Regions from separate parts of the Geobacillus sp. DSP4a genome, predicted to be linked through region 1. Evidence: riboswitches for the same ligand, from Rfam matches in the RefSeq annotation. Region 1 holds a riboswitch; each other region holds the start of a gene.

Region 1 (5,137 bases):
CCGCCTCAAACGGGTATTTCAATGTAATGTGCGGCGGGATGAGGGCGTAATGGCTGTCGTACCGCTTCCGGTACGAGTTGGCGAAGTCTTGAATCCGCTTTGGCGGAAAAATGACAATGCCGTACTTCATTCCGCTTTCCCTCCTTCAGATGGTTCGTTTGCCGTTATTTACAGCGACAAAATGGCCGATACCGCCCGGGGCACATCCGGCTGCCAATACGTCCATGCATGCCCGCCGGCAAATTCATGGTACGTGTAGGGAAACCGCTTTTCGATCAATAAGTCCCGTGCGGCCCGGTTCGGGGTGATAAAATCGCGTACATGGCCGTCCGTCGTTTTGACCGCCGTTTCTTCTGCGCCGACGGAATGGTAAAGGGAAAGAAGCGACGGGTCGCGGAACGCGCGGATGCGTTCGAGCACCGAGTCGTCAATGTAAGGAGACTGCATGGCGATTTTTCCAAATGTATGCGGATACAACAGCCCGGCTAGAAGCGACACGGTTCCTCCCAGCGAATCGCCAATCAGCGCTCGTCCTTTGCCCATTTGATACGTCGGCAGCTCGCGATCCAAAAACGGCGCGAGCTCATGGGCTAAAAAGCGGATATAGGCCTCGTTTTTTCGACCGGCCGGGTGGTATTTCTCGTAGCGGTCGCTGACGTTCCGGTACGGGATGCCGACAACGATCGTTCGGTCGATCGTTCCTTCGTCCATGAGCGTCTCGATCACGGTTTTGATTTTTCCGTACATAAAATAATCCTTGCCGTCTTGCGCGATTAATAAAGAATATTTATGCAACGGAGAAAAATTGCTTGGCAAGTAGACAAGCAACCCGATTTCTTCTTGCAGCTCCCTGCTGTAAAGCGTATAATCGCGCATCGTTCCTGTTGCTGTCGCCATGATCATCCTCCATGAAAGCGCAAGTTCACTTGTTATTGTAACATATTTAGGCAAAAAGATGTTAACGAAGGGCTCGAATTTTTCGTGAACTTGCCGAACATTGGCGCCGGCAAAAAAATGACTTGCAAAAATGGCCGGAATGCGTTACAATTTTCTAACATCTTTTTCCAAAAGAAGTATCCCACTTCTAAACGAAGTGAAAGTGGGAGATGAATTTCGGTTGGCGTTAGCCAACGAATATGATAGAATATGGTTAGAACGGACACCTTCGGAACGAAGGGAAGCGTAAAGGGTTCTTGTGTGTGGCTTACCGTTCGGCGAACACACACAAGTCGCTTGAAGCCCCCACCTCTAAGCGAAGTGTAGGTGGTGGGTAGTTCACTAAATTAACAATTAACAAAATTAAATACGCAGCGGTTCTTATCAAGAGAAGCGGAGGGAACTGGCCCAATGAAGCTTCAGCAACCAGCCGCCCGGCGGCCAGGTGCTAAATCCAGCGAATTGAGCATTCAATTCGGCAGATAAGAAGAAGCATGACCCCATGTGTATGGAAAAGTCTTCTTCTTAGAAGACTTTTTTTATTTACTCAAGCGGCCGCTCCCTCAACCGAGAGGCGTCGAGGATCAAGGCCCTCGGCCGCTGCTTGACCAACAGCGGCGCTTCGTTGGGCGTTAAGTGGTTGGCCGTTGATCCATGATGGAATTTTCAACAGAAGGAGAGAGATGAGATGGAGAAACTAGAGACGTTGTTAGCGCAAATTGGCAACCGGAGCGAAACGGTGACGGGGACGGTCAACCCGCCAGTTTATTTTTCCACCGCCTATCGTCATGCCGGCATCGGGGAGTCGACCGGGTTTGACTATATCCGCACAGGCAACCCGACGCGCAAAATCGTCGAAGAAGCGATCGCGAGACTGGAAGGCGGCGACCAAGGCTATGCGTTCAGCTCCGGCATGGCCGCCATCCAGACGGTGTTCGCCTTGTTTCAGAGCGGAGACGAGTTTCTCGTATCGGCCGACCTTTACGGCGGGACGTACCGCCTGTTTGAGCGCGGCTGGCGCAAGTACGGCCTTCGGTTTCATTACGTTGACTTCACCGATCTCGATGCAGTGGAAGAAACGATAACGGAAAAAACGAAAGCCATTTTCTTGGAAACGCCGACGAACCCGTTGATGCAAGAGACGAATATTGCCGCCGTCTCTGAGCTCGCCAAACGGCACGGGCTGTTGTTGATCGTGGACAACACGTTTTACACGCCGGTGCTCCAGCGTCCGATTGAAGAAGGAGCCGATATCGTCATTCACAGCGCGACGAAATACTTAGGCGGCCATAACGATGTGTTGGCCGGGCTTGTTGTCGCCAAAGGCGAAGAGCTTTGTCAACGGTTGGCCGAGTACCATAACGCCATCGGCGCGGTGTTGTCGCCGTTTGATTCGTGGCTGCTCATCCGCGGGATGAAAACGCTGGCGCTAAGGATGCGCCAGCATGAAGAAAACGCCAAGCGCATCAGCGCCTTTTTGCGCGAACATGAAGATGTTACAGACGTCTTATATCCAGGAAGAGGCGGGATGCTGTCGTTCCGGATTGCCGATGAAAAGTGGGTGAACGGGTTTTTAAAAAGCTTGCGCCTCATTACGTTCGCGGAAAGCCTGGGCGGAGTCGAAAGCTTTATTACGTACCCAGCGACGCAGACGCATGCGGACATTCCTGAGGAAATCCGCATCCAAAACGGTATTTGCAACCGGCTGCTCCGTTTCTCGGTCGGCATTGAGCACGCTGACGATTTGATCGCCGATTTGACGCAGGCATTGAAAAACATGAAAGAGGTGTGAGCGATGGAACGGGAATGGTCGTTTTCAACGAAACTGCTCCATAACGAATGGAAAGTCGACCGCCACACGGGGGCGGTGAGCGTGCCGATCCAGCACGCCTCCACGTTCCATCAGTTCGATTTCGACACGTTCGGCAAATACGACTACAGCCGCTCCGGCAACCCGACGCGCGAGGCGCTCGAGGAAGCGATCGCCGCCTTGGAAGGCGGCGTGCGCGGATTCGCCTTCGCCTCCGGCATGGCGGCCATCTCGACCGCGTTTTTGCTTTTGTCCAAAGGCGACCATGTGCTCGTCACCGAAGACGTCTACGGCGGCACGTATCGGATGGTCACGGAAGTGTTGAACCGGTTTGGCATCGAGCATACGTTTGTCGATATGACCGATTTGCATGCCGTGGCCGAAAACATCCGGCCGAACACGAAAGTCATTTATATGGAAACGCCGTCCAATCCGTTGTTAAAAGTGACCGACATTCAAGGCGTCGTCAAGCTGGCGAAGGCGCACGGCTGTTTGACGTTTCTCGACAACACGTTCATGACGCCGGCGCTGCAGCGGCCGCTTGACCTTGGAGTCGATGTCGTCCTTCACAGCGCCACGAAATTTTTAGCCGGCCATAGCGACGTCGTCGCCGGATTGGCCGTGGTGAAAGATGAAGAGTTGGGAAAAGAGCTGTACAAACTGCAAAACGCGTTTGGCGCCATCCTTGGCGTCCAAGACGCTTGGCTCGTGCTGCGGGGATTAAAAACGCTCCACGTCCGGCTGAAGCAGTCGTCCGAATCCGCCCTGGCCATCGCTGAGTATTTGGCGCGCCATCCGAAAGTGGAAGATGTGTATTATCCAGGGCTTTCGCACCACCCAGGCCATGACATCCAGCGCCATCAGGCGGCCGGGTTTGGCGCCGTGCTGTCGTTCCGCCTTGCCGATGAAGAATCGGCCCGGACGTTCGTGCAAAACGTCCGCCTGCCCGTGTTCGCCGTCAGCCTTGGGGCTGTCGAGTCAATTTTATCGCACCCAGCGAAAATGTCGCATGCGGCGATGCCGAAAGACGAGCGACTCCGCCGCGGCATTACCGACGGCTTGTTGCGGCTGAGCGTCGGACTGGAGGATGTCAACGATTTGATCGCCGATTTTGAGCAGGCGTTGTCGTTTGTGAAAGAGCGGCCGTCAGTTTCAACGCCATAGCCATCAGCCCGCCAAGCCTTCAAAGCTTGGCGGGCGGGTCAAGATGCCGCTGAGGTTGACAACAGCTTCTCCTCTTGTAAGTGTTTCAAAAAGAGGTCGACGAGTTCGCTGTCCCACTGCGTTCCCTTTCCTTTTCTCAAGATGTCTGCCGCTTGATGAATATCCATCCCTTTACGGTATGGACGATCCGAAGTCATGGCGTCAAATGCATCGGCCACGGCGATGATTTTGCCAAACAACGGAATCTCGTCGCCTGTCAACCCATCTGGATATCCCTTTCCATCTATGCGTTCGTGATGGGAGCGGATGCCGGCTAACAGCGGCTCAATCGCTTCGATCGGCCTAATCTCGCGCAAAATGGCTTCTCCAAGGGCGGGGTGTTTTTTGATCCAGGCAAATTCATCATCGCTTAGCTTTCCCACTTTAAGCAAAATGGCATCGGGAACGCCGATCTTTCCGATATCATGCAGTAGAGCGGAACGATACAAGGCATCAAGCTGTTCATTCGGAAGGGAAAGCTTTTCCCCAATCGCGAGTGCGTAACGGGCCACGCGCAGCGAGTGCCCAGCTGTATAAGGATCGCGGGCGTCAAGCGCCGCTGTCAGGACAGTGATGAAACGGTTGAGCAGTTCTTTGTTCGTTCGGTCGCGTCGATGCACAGCGTCGATCATATGATTAAATCCGCGAAGTAAATAAGCAAATTCATCGGTATACACATTGTGGGCGACGGGTTTATACGTTTCGTTTTCCGCCCGTTTCATATGACTTAACAGCACACTGACCGGCTCATGGATCTCATCGACCAACAAGCGAGTCAAGAAAACGGAAAACGCGATCGAAAACAGCAAAATCACGGCTGCCCAGAGCCAATACGACCAATGGGATGCACTCGGTCCGGCGAGCGACCATTTGATTTCCATCGCTAAGCTGAACAATAAAACAGGAAATGTGCTGCTGAACAAGACCGTCAGCTGCAATTTGGTTTTGAGCGGCACCGGAAGCGGCGTGCGTTTTTCATCAATTCCCCCAGCCTTTGCAAGCAAATTCTCGTTTGATAGAACAATCAGAATGTAGAAAAAATACGATGTCGAACCGTTCCAACACGCATTATTCCTTTCGGGGAAGGCACCTTTCCTTTTTTCATCATGAATAGCGATTTTTTTAAAAAAGTTGTTGACAACCAACTTGCCCGTCTATATAATTAAAAATGTGTTCGATAGCGAACAA
Region 2 (5,137 bases), on a different contig from region 1:
AGTGTTTTTAACGTTTTCCAGGCGAGGCTGTAGTCGTCTTGGTCGATGACGGTGACGCCGGGAACGTTCAAATCGTTGTCAAAGGCGACGACCGGGATGCCTTTTTCAACCGCTTTTTTCACCGGGCCTTCGAGCGCATCAGCGCGGCCGTGATCAAGCAGAATGGCATCAACGTTTTGCGTGATGGCCGTTTCTACGTATGAGGCCATTTTCGTCAAGTCGTTGTCGGCGTTGTAAATTTGCACTTCGCCGCCGAACTTTTGCACTTGTTCTTTGACGCCGGCGATGTATTGCGACGAGAACGTGCCGATGGACATTTGCATAATGGCGGCGATCTTCACCGGTTTTTTCAGCTTCTCCGGGATGGCCGCCTGTTCGCTGCTCGATGCGGTTTGGTTGTTGGATGAGACGGTGTCGCCTTGGATGGCCGTTTGCTTCGTTTCGCTGGCCGGCTTAGAGCTCACGGCGTCTTGCTCGTTCGTGCAGCCGGCCAAGACGGAGAACACGGCAAAGAAAAGAAGAGAAAGGAACGATAAGGCCTTAAATCGTTTCATGCTGCTCCTCCTTTGCAAATAACGCTGGCAGTGCCGCGCTGTAGCTGCCGCGGACGATGCCTTTTTCGGTAATGATCGCGGTAATCAGTTCGTTTGGCGTCACGTCAAACGCCGGGTTATACACGTTGACGCCTTCCGGGGCGACGCGCACGCCGGCCAGATGGGTCACTTCATCCGGATGGCGCTCTTCAATCGGGATGTCTGCCCCTGTCTTTGTCGCCAAATCGATGGTGGACAACGGTGCGGCGACGTAAAACGGAATGCCAAACGATTTGGCGAGCAAGGCGAGGCCGAACGTGCCGATTTTGTTCGCTGTATCGCCGTTTTGTGCGATCCGGTCGGCTCCGACGATAATGGCGCGAATCCCTTTCGCTTTGATCGTTTGCGCCGCCATGTTGTCCGTAATAAGCGTGACGTCGACGCCTGCTTGCATCAGCTCCCAGGCGGTCAGACGCGCTCCTTGCAAAACGGGGCGCGTCTCAAGGGCGTACACGGATAACTCGATCCCTTTCTCTTTCGCCAAATAAAACGGGGCGAGCGCCGTGCCGTAGCGGGCGGTGGCGATCGAGCCGGCGTTGCAAATCGTCATCACCCGGTCGCCTGGGCGAAAAAGCGATAACGCATGTTCGCCGATGCGGCGGCAGACATCTTCGTCCTCGATTTGGATGCGGATCGCCTCGTGAATAAGCGCCGTTTTCGCTTCGTTGACCGAGGCGGCGTCTTTGGCGGCGGCAGTGAGCCGGTCAAGCGCCCAAACCAAATTGACGGCCGTCGGGCGGGCGCTTGCCAAATAATCGCGGTCTTGCTTTAGGCGGCTATGGAACTCGTGGACCGTTTCCGCTTTATAATGCGAGGCGGCGAGCGCCAGACCATAAGCGGCGGTGATGCCGATCGCCGGCGCTCCGCGCACTTTCAGCGAGGCGATCGCATCGTACACGTCTTCAAGCGTATGCAGGTCGATATATTCTGTTGCTAATGGCAATTTTTGTTGGTTTAAAATCGTGATATGCGTCTCGCGCCACTCGACAGAGCGCGGGATGGCAAAGGTGTCCATCGTCGTCTTCCTTTCTTTTCACATTTTCCGTTGATCCGGGCCGGCACTGGGCCGGTCGTCGCCGTGTTACTATTCGGTTTCTGCAAACACTCGGCGGAAGCCGTCCGTTCCGGTCAGCTCGTTGCGCTCGACAATTAGGCGGCGGCCGAGGCGGAGCGCGTGTCGTTTGGCGGCAAGGCGGGCTTCTTTCTGCTCGATGCCGTCAAGGTCGGCCACATGGGCGAGGCCGATCGTCCGGCGGATGACTTCGCAGCCGGCAAAGCCGACAGCATCGATGAACGCATGCCGGAGCACTTCGTCAAGCAAGCCCGGTGTTGCGGCGTACGTCTCGATGCTTTTGGTGCGCCAAAGCTCCGAGAATATGGACGCAAAGACGTCCCAGGTCCGGTCGATGTGATCAAAGAGCGGTTGGCGCTCAACGTCAGGGCGGGACAACGCATTTAACAGCAAGTTGGCGAAAAATTGCCCAAGGTCAAAGCCGATCGGGCCGTAAAAGGCGAATTCCGGGTCGATTACTTTCGTTTCGTCGGTGCTTGCGAAAATGCTGCCGGTATGCAAATCGCCATGCAGAAGCACATCGGCTTCGGTTAAAAACTTGCGCTTCAACTTCGCCGCTTCCAAACGGAGGCGGTCGTCATTCCAAAGCGTTTCGACGTCCGGCCGCAGCTCGCCTTCGAAGTTGTTCGTGTCATGGTCGAAAAATGGATCGGTGAAGACGAGATCTTCGGTGATTTTGCACAGTTCCGGATTGACGAAGCTTTGCGCCAATTTCTTTTTCTCTTGCTGGTTCATGCCGAAATCGGATGTGTAAAACGCTGTTTTGGCGATAAATTCGCCGATATGCCGGGACAAAAGCGGGAATGTTTTCCCTTCGATCAACCCTTTGCGGGCGATTTGCAGACGGGACAAGTCTTCCATCACGGTAATGGCAAGCGATTCGTCAGAATAGTAGACGTTCGGCACGTATTGCGGTACATAGCTGGCAAACGTGCGCAACGCGTTGCTTTCAATAACCGCGCGCTTTAACGTGAGCGGCCAGCTTTCGCCGACGACTTTCGCGTACGGGAGCGCCTGTTTGATGATGACGCCTTGCTTCGTTTCCTGATCGACGATATGAAAGACTAAGTTTAAGTTTCCGTCGCCGATTTCGCGGCACACAAGCGGCGCCCCGTCTCGGAATAGGCCGAGGCGGACGGCGAGGGCGGTCGCTTTTTGTTCGGTGAGCGGTTCGTAAACAGTGGATTGGACAATCGTCATTTTCACGTTCCCCCTTTAGGTTTTGGCAAATGAAAAAGCCTCTTTCGCATACGGAAAGAGGCTTGAAGATGCATCGTCTTCGCGCCTCTTATCTTTCAGAAAGACATCGGTCTTTCTGTTGGACTTAGCACCGTGCCCTGCGGAAGCGGTTCGCTTCCGGCGCCGCCTTTGGCGTGCGCCCTATCTCACGATAGCATTACGGTCGGTTGCTGGGCTTCATTGGGCCAATTCCCTCAGCCAACTCTTGATAAGAGTACCGATCTAGCTATTAAGTTTTTGCAATTTTCACGATGTTAACAATCGTTTGGTTGCTTGATTCGAATGATACAGGTTGGGCTGGCGGATTGTCAATACGTTTTGAAAAATTTTTTTGCCGCCTCTTCATAATCGTGCGGCCGGCGGTCGGCAAACACCGGGATGCGTGCGCGGACGTCCGCAACGAGCGAGGGATCGATGTCGGCCGAGAGAATGCCCGGCTTCTCGTCCGCCTCGGCGATAATTTCGCCCCATGGGTCGATGATGAGCGAATGGCCGGCGAAGACGTTGTTCGGGTCGCGTCCGGCCCGGTTGCAAGCGACGACATAGCATTGGTTTTCAATCGCCCGCGCCATCAGGAGCGTCCGCCAATGGTGAAGGCGGGGAAGCGGCCATTCGGCGACGACAAACAGCACTTCCGCTCCGGCCAACGCATGGGCGCGAATCCACTCCGGAAATCGGATGTCATAGCAAATGACCCCAGCGCACGGCAGCCCGTCAAGCGAGAACAAGCCTGGCTCGTTTCCCGGCTGCAAATACAAATGTTCATCCATCAATTGGAACAGGTGAAGCTTGCTGTATTCGCCGACGATTTGGCCATGGCGGTCGGCCACGATCATCGTGTTTGTCACGCCGGCGGCTGTTTTTTTGGCGACCGAACCGGCGACGAAATGGACGCCGTACGTTTGCGCCAATCGGGAAGCGAGCGCCTTCGCCCGTTCGGCGCCTTCGTCGGCAATTTCATCCAGGCGCGTCAAATCGTAGCCGGTCGTCCATAACTCTGGCAGCACGATGATGTCAGCGCCGTCTTTGGCAGCGGATTCCACGGCCTGTTCGGCTTGCTGTTCGTTTTTTGCTGGATCGCCAAATGCAATGTCAAGCTGCAGGCAGGCGATGCGGATCGTCATGAGCGTTCACCTCGGAAAAAAATTTTTCTTTACATTTTGCTTTTAACGATATATGATGTTGCACTAGAATTTCAAGAATGTTTGAGAAGGTGTGGACGATGACGATCGAATTTCCCTTTTCCGAACTGCTTGAACAGCTGCCGAAGCAGTTTTTCGCCTCGCTCGTGGCGAAAGTCGGTGCGAAGATCAAGGCGGGTTATGATGTGATCAACTTAGGGCAGGGCAATCCGGATCAGCCGACGCCGGCGCACATTGTCGAAGCGATGCAGAAGGCAGCCGCGAACCCAAAATACCATAAATATTCGCCGTTTCAAGGCTACTCGTTTTTGAAAGAAGCCGTAGCGGCGTTTTACGCGCGCGAGTACGGGGTGACGATCGACCCGGCCCGCGAGGTCGCCATCTTGTTCGGCGGCAAAGCCGGGCTTGTCGAGCTGCCGCTTTGCCTCGTCAACCCGGGCGATGTCGTGCTCGTCCCGGACCCGGGTTATCCGGACTATTGGTCGGGAATCGCGCTCGCCCGCGCGCGGATGGAAATGATGCCGCTTGTCGCGGAGAATGGGTTTCTGCCGGATTATTCGGCCATTCCCAGGGCGGCGGCCGACCGGGCGAAACTGATGTTTTTAAACTATCCGAACAACCCGACCGGCGCGACGGCGACGAAGGAGTTTTTTGCTGAAACGGTGGCGTTTGCGGAAAAGTACGGCATAGCCGTTGTGCACGATTTTGCCTATGGCGCGATCGGCTTTGACGGCCAAAAGCCGGTCAGCTTTCTAGAAGTGGACGGGGCGAAAGACATTGGCGTTGAAATCTACACGTTCTCGAAAACGTACAATATGGCCGGCTGGCGCGTGGCGTTCGCTGTCGGCAATGAGCGGATCATCCGTGCCATTGAGTTGTTGCAAGATCATTTGTACGTCAGCTTGTTCGGCGCCGTCCAAGAAGCGGCGGCAGCTGCGCTCCTCGGCCCGCAAGACTGCGTCGCGGAGCTCGTTGCCTTGTACGAGGCGCGCCGCAATACGTTTATTCATGCTTTGCGCGCGATCGGCTGGGAAGCGCCGGCGCCGTCTGGATCATTTTTCGCCTGGCTTCCGTTGCCAAAAGGCGCATCA
Region 3 (5,137 bases), on a different contig from region 1:
GTTCGCTTCGAACCGGGCCCCCTATACATACCGGAATGTGATGAAAAAGGGGTGCTCGTGATGGTGCTGCAAACGAAGCAACTGGATGTCACGGACCGGGTCACCGGCAAATGGAACGGCCGCACGATCGAACTGTACGAGGGAGGCGAGCTCATCGGCCGCCTTCCGCTTCCTGCGGCTGTAGCGTGGAAAAACGGATAAAGCGAACAAATGGAAAAATTTGAAAATGGGTCACCGCTACCGTTGAACCGGATCAAAAATATGTCGACTGCGACGGGGAGGCGGGCTGGTGTTAGGAGGCAACGGCGGATGGCCGTTGCTTTTCTGTTGCCATACAATATTGTATCCTCATTCACGTTAGGTGGGTCGGACATGCGACAGGTGGAAAAAGTGATTATTGTGGAAGGGCGGTCAGATAAGGAAAAAGTGGCGGCCGTGCTGAACGAGCCGGTTGTCATCATTTGCACGAACGGCACGATCAGCGATGCGCGCCTTGAGGAGCTGGCCGATGAACTCGAAGGGCGGGATGTGTACGTGCTCGCCGATGCCGACGAGGCGGGGGAAAAATTGCGCCGGCAGTTCCGCCGGGTGTTTCCGGAAGCAGGGCATATTTACATTGACCGGGCGTATCGCGAAGTGGCCGCCGCCCCGATCTGGCATTTGGCGCATGTGTTGCTGCGCGCCCATTTTGACGTCCGTATCGAATCGTTCATGAGAGGAAGAGGCGAGTGAACACAATCGGTCGAAACGATATTAAGCGAATGGTGGAAGGGGAGCCGCTTCTCGCTCTTTCGTTGTATACCCCGCTGTGCGGCACGTGCCAGTTGGCGAGGCGCATGCTTGTTGTCCTAGAACAATTGTTTCCGGACATACCGTTTTGCGAAACGGACATCAACTACATCCCCGAGCAGGCGGCGGCGTGGAAAATTGAAAGCGTTCCGTGCTTGCTTCTTTTCGTCGGCGGAGAGATCATCGGCAAATGGTATGCGTTCCATTCGGTCCCTTATTTGTACGAAGCAATCCGCGCCCGTTTGCCGCGTTGACGATCCGCTATTTTTTGACGCCGTTTGACACATTTCTTGGGAAATGACAAAAACGGCGTTGGTTCGCCACGGCGGCTGTCGAGATTTTTGTAAAGGATTCTCCCCCTTCGGCATGGAAATAAAAGGACAAAGGAGATGGGGGGGAGGATGCTCAATGGAAATGCGCGAGTTGGTAGGGCAGTTTATGGAACGGATGCAAACGTTGCGCCATTTGTTGCCGATTTTGCCGGATGAGCAGCTGTATGTCCGCTTTGAAAGCGAGGAAGAGACCGCCATGGTGGCGCTCGGCAAGGAGCTTACCGCCGGAAGGGAACCTGATGAACGGAACGTCTTGACGGTGCGCGGCTCCAAAAAAGCGCTTTGCTCGCTTTTAGGCGGCGAGCTGAAGCTGCAGCAGCTCGTCCGGCTGCGCGAAGTGCATGTATCGGGAAGCTTTCGTCATCTGTTGCTGCTTGAGTCGCTCCTCCATTTGGCTAAGCCGTATCGGCATGTTGGGTGGAATTTTTATTGACAATGTTCGACACAAGGTGATACAATCACAACTGTAGTCAATCGAATAGGCGATTGTTGCGCTCTTATCAAGAGAGGTGGAGGGATGTGCCCAATGAAGCCCGGCAACCGTCAGCGCGTGCGCTGAAAAGGTGCCAATTCACACAAAGCGGCCTGCTTTGAGAGATAAGAGACGGAATGGTGCACAATACCTTTCTGTTCTCTGCGGGCAGAAAGGTTTTCTTTTTGCGCTCCGCCGCCTTGGGGAGGAAGGAAGGTGAAACGATGATTACACTCGAACATGTGACAAAAATCTATCAAGCGGCTAACGGCTCGGTCACGGCCGTCGACAATGTGTCGCTTGAGATTCGCGAAGGGGAAATTTTCGGCATTATCGGCTACAGCGGCGCGGGGAAAAGTACGCTCATCCGCTTGCTCAATGGGCTCGAGAAGCCGACGGGCGGCAAGGTGATCGTCGCCGGCCGCGACATGGGGCGCATCAAAGGGCGGGAGCTGCGCAAGGCGCGTCAAGAGATCGGGATGATTTTCCAACATTTCAACTTGCTTTGGTCGCGCACAGTGCGGGAAAACATTGCGTTTCCGCTCGAGATTGCGGGTGTTCCGAAAGCGGAGCGGCAAAAACGGGTCGATGAATTGATCGAGCTCGTCGGGCTCACGGGGCGGGAAGAGGCGTATCCGTCGCAGTTGAGCGGCGGGCAAAAGCAGCGTGTCGGCATTGCCCGGGCGCTCGCCAACAACCCGAAAGTGCTGCTTTGCGACGAGGCGACATCGGCGCTCGACCCGCAGACGACCGATGCGATTTTGGACCTGCTTGTCGACATCAACAAGCGGCTCGGGCTGACGATCGTGCTCATCACCCATGAGATGCACGTCATCCGCAAAATTTGCGACCGCGTCGCCGTGATGGAAAACGGCAAAATCGTTGAGCAAGGCGACGTGCTGCACGTGTTCCGCAACCCGCAGCAGCCGATCACGAAGCGGTTCGTCAAGCAGCTCGTCGAGCCGGAAGAGACGGAAGAGGCGATTTCCCATTTGTTTGGCCAATATCCGAGCGGGCTGATCGCGCAGCTGACGTTTGTCGGCGCGGCGGCCGGCCAGCCGCTCATCAGCCAGGTCGTGCGGCAATTTGCCGTCGATATGAATATTTTGCAAGGGAAAATTTCGCAAACCCATCAAGGCGCTTATGGGGTGCTGTTTGTGCACATCGATGGGGCGGCGGATGAAATTGCCCGGGCGCTTGACTACATTCAAAGCCAGCAGGTGGCGGTGGAGGTGATTCACGATGCTCGCTAACCTCCTGCCGAACGTCCAATGGGAGACAATGTGGGCGGCGACGGTCGAGACGCTGTATATGACGGGAGTGGCGGTGGCGGCCACTTTCGTCCTCGGAATCGTTCTTGGCTTGCTTCTATTTTTGACAGCGAAGGGCAACCTATGGGAAAACCGGTTTGTCAATACAGTGATTGCGGCGTTTGTGAACATTTTCCGCTCGATTCCGTTTATTATTTTGATCATTTTGCTCATTCCGTTTACCACCTGGCTTGTTGGGACGATGCTTGGCGCCAATGCGGCGCTGCCGGCTTTGGTCATTGGGGCCGCGCCGTTTTACGCCCGCATGGTGGAGATTGCCCTTCGCGAAATCGACAAAGGCGTCATCGAAGCAGCCCAAGCGATGGGCGCCTCAACGTGGACGATCATTTGGAAAGTGCTGCTGCCGGAATCGTTGCCGGCGCTCGTCTCCGGCATTACGGTGACGGCCGTGTCGCTCGTCAGCTATACGGCGATGGCTGGAGCCATCGGCGCCGGCGGGCTTGGGAACTTGGCGTATTTGGAAGGATTCCAGCGCAGCCATAACGATGTGACGTTTGTCGCGACCGTGTTGGTGCTCGTCATTGTCTTTGTCATTCAGTTGATCGGTGACGTTGTCACTTCCAAAATTGATAAACGATAAGGAGGAAGAAAACGATGAAAAAATGGCTTGGCGCCCTGTTCGCTGCTGTTCTTGTCTTCGCTTTGGCGGCGTGCGGCGGCAACGACAACAACAACGCGGCCGAGGGGGGCAAAGGCGGCGAATTGGTGAAACTGAAAGTCGGCGCGTCGAACGTGCCGCACGCGGAAATTTTGGAAAAAGCGAAACCGATTTTGAAAGAAAAAGGCATCGACTTGGAGATCATTACGTTCCAAGATTACATCTTGCCGAACAAAGCGTTGGCTGATAAAGACATCGACGCCAACTACTTCCAGCACATTCCGTACTTGGAATCGCAAATGAAAGAACACGGCTATGATTTCGTCAACGCCGGCGGCATTCATATCGAGCCGATCGGCTTATACTCGAAAAAATACAAAAGCATTGAAGAACTGCCGGACGGCGCGACGATCATCATGAGCAACTCGGTCGCCGACCATGGCCGCATTTTGTCGATGCTGCAAGAAAAGGGGCTCATTAAGCTGAAACCGGGCATCGATAAAACGAAAGCGACGGTCAACGACATCGTCGAAAACCCGAAACATTTGAAATTTAAAGCGGACGTCGATGCTGGACTTCTGCCGCAAATTTACAAAAACGGCGAAGGCGATGCGGTTTTGATCAACGCCAACTATGCGCTTGACGCCGGTTTGGACCCGGCGAAAGACCCGATCGCCGTGGAGTCGCCGAAAAACAATCCGTATGTGAACATTATTGCGGTGCGCAAAGGCGATGAAAACCGGAAAGAAATCAAAACGCTTGTCGAAGTGCTGCAATCGAAAGAAATCCAAGATTTCATCAAAGAAAAATACCACGGCGCCGTCATTCCAGCGGCGACAAACAATCAATAACGGAAGCGAATCGCTTCCGTTATTTTTTGCACAAAAAAGAGCTGCCCGAAAGTTCAAAACCGTTTTGGATGGAGAGACGCCGCGGCCGGTCTGTTTTCCCGCGCTTCATCGGTTGTTCAAACGCGCCAGTACGGCGGCTCACTAGACTCCGGAAAAAAACGGGGTCTTTTTTTGCAAAAACTCGTACAAGCTTGCGGTTTTCGTGTAAAATAAATAAATGATGCGGTTTTTCACACGGCCATCGTGAAAAACAGAGCAGGGAAGTTGCAGGCAGTTTTCATTTGTTATAAAATTGTAATGAGAATAAAATGAGAATGAACGATCGCTAGAAGACAAGCGAGCGAATTGACTCTCAATTGAGAATTGGAGGTATGCTGCATGGCGGTATTGACGATTCGCAATCTCCACGTCGCCGTGGAGGGAAAGGAAATTTTAAAAGGAGTGGACTTGGAAGTCAAAGGTGGGGAAATCCACGCCATCATGGGTCCGAACGGAACGGGGAAGTCGACGCTGGCATCGGCCATTATGGGCCATCCAAAATATGAAGTGACAGAAGGATCGGTGACGCTCGACGGCCAGGACGTCCTCGAGATGGAAGTCGACGAACGGGCGCGCGCCGGCCTGTTTTTGGCGATGCAATATCCGAGTGAAATTAGCGGGGTGACGAACGCCGACTTTTTGCGCGCGGCGATCAACGCCCGGCTTGGCGAAGGCAACGAAATTTCGCTCATGAAATTCATCCGCAAGCTCGATGAAAAAATGGC

The links. Region 1 has a riboswitch for S-adenosylmethionine ahead of ETC02_RS04785 (methionine biosynthesis PLP-dependent protein). Riboswitches for the same ligand answer to the same signal wherever they lie in the genome.
Region 2: it holds a riboswitch for S-adenosylmethionine, as region 1 does, so the genes downstream of both, mtnK (S-methyl-5-thioribose kinase) here and ETC02_RS04785 (methionine biosynthesis PLP-dependent protein) in region 1, are expected to answer to the same signal.
Region 3: it holds a riboswitch for S-adenosylmethionine, as region 1 does, so the genes downstream of both, ETC02_RS04015 (methionine ABC transporter ATP-binding protein) here and ETC02_RS04785 (methionine biosynthesis PLP-dependent protein) in region 1, are expected to answer to the same signal.

What each region holds. Positions count from the first base shown of each region.
Region 1 covers NZ_SDLD01000009.1:1,062-6,198, reverse strand. Annotated here, with positions in the region: gene ETC02_RS04795 (YjcG family protein) at 1-130, opposite strand, end outside; gene ETC02_RS04790 (alpha/beta hydrolase) at 169-897, opposite strand; SAM riboswitch class I at 1,315-1,425, shown strand; gene ETC02_RS04785 (methionine biosynthesis PLP-dependent protein) at 1,625-2,728, shown strand; gene metC (cystathionine beta-lyase) at 2,732-3,910, shown strand; gene ETC02_RS04775 (HD-GYP domain-containing protein) at 3,949-4,953, opposite strand.
Region 2 covers NZ_SDLD01000021.1:41,723-46,859, reverse strand. Annotated here, with positions in the region: gene ETC02_RS09210 (sugar ABC transporter substrate-binding protein) at 1-554, opposite strand, end outside; gene mtnA (S-methyl-5-thioribose-1-phosphate isomerase) at 541-1,608, opposite strand; gene mtnK (S-methyl-5-thioribose kinase) at 1,678-2,865, opposite strand; SAM riboswitch class I at 2,951-3,119, opposite strand; gene ETC02_RS09195 (carbon-nitrogen family hydrolase) at 3,213-4,028, opposite strand; gene ETC02_RS09190 (pyridoxal phosphate-dependent aminotransferase) at 4,127-5,137, shown strand, end outside.
Region 3 covers NZ_SDLD01000007.1:32,405-37,541, forward strand. Annotated here, with positions in the region: gene ETC02_RS17630 (DUF2553 family protein) at 61-201, shown strand; gene ETC02_RS04000 (ribonuclease M5) at 373-732, shown strand; gene ETC02_RS04005 (thioredoxin family protein) at 729-1,043, shown strand; gene ETC02_RS04010 (sterol-binding protein) at 1,198-1,554, shown strand; SAM riboswitch class I at 1,616-1,725, shown strand; gene ETC02_RS04015 (methionine ABC transporter ATP-binding protein) at 1,818-2,846, shown strand; gene ETC02_RS04020 (methionine ABC transporter permease) at 2,836-3,504, shown strand; gene ETC02_RS04025 (MetQ/NlpA family ABC transporter substrate-binding protein) at 3,519-4,373, shown strand; gene sufC (Fe-S cluster assembly ATPase SufC) at 4,752-5,137, shown strand, end outside.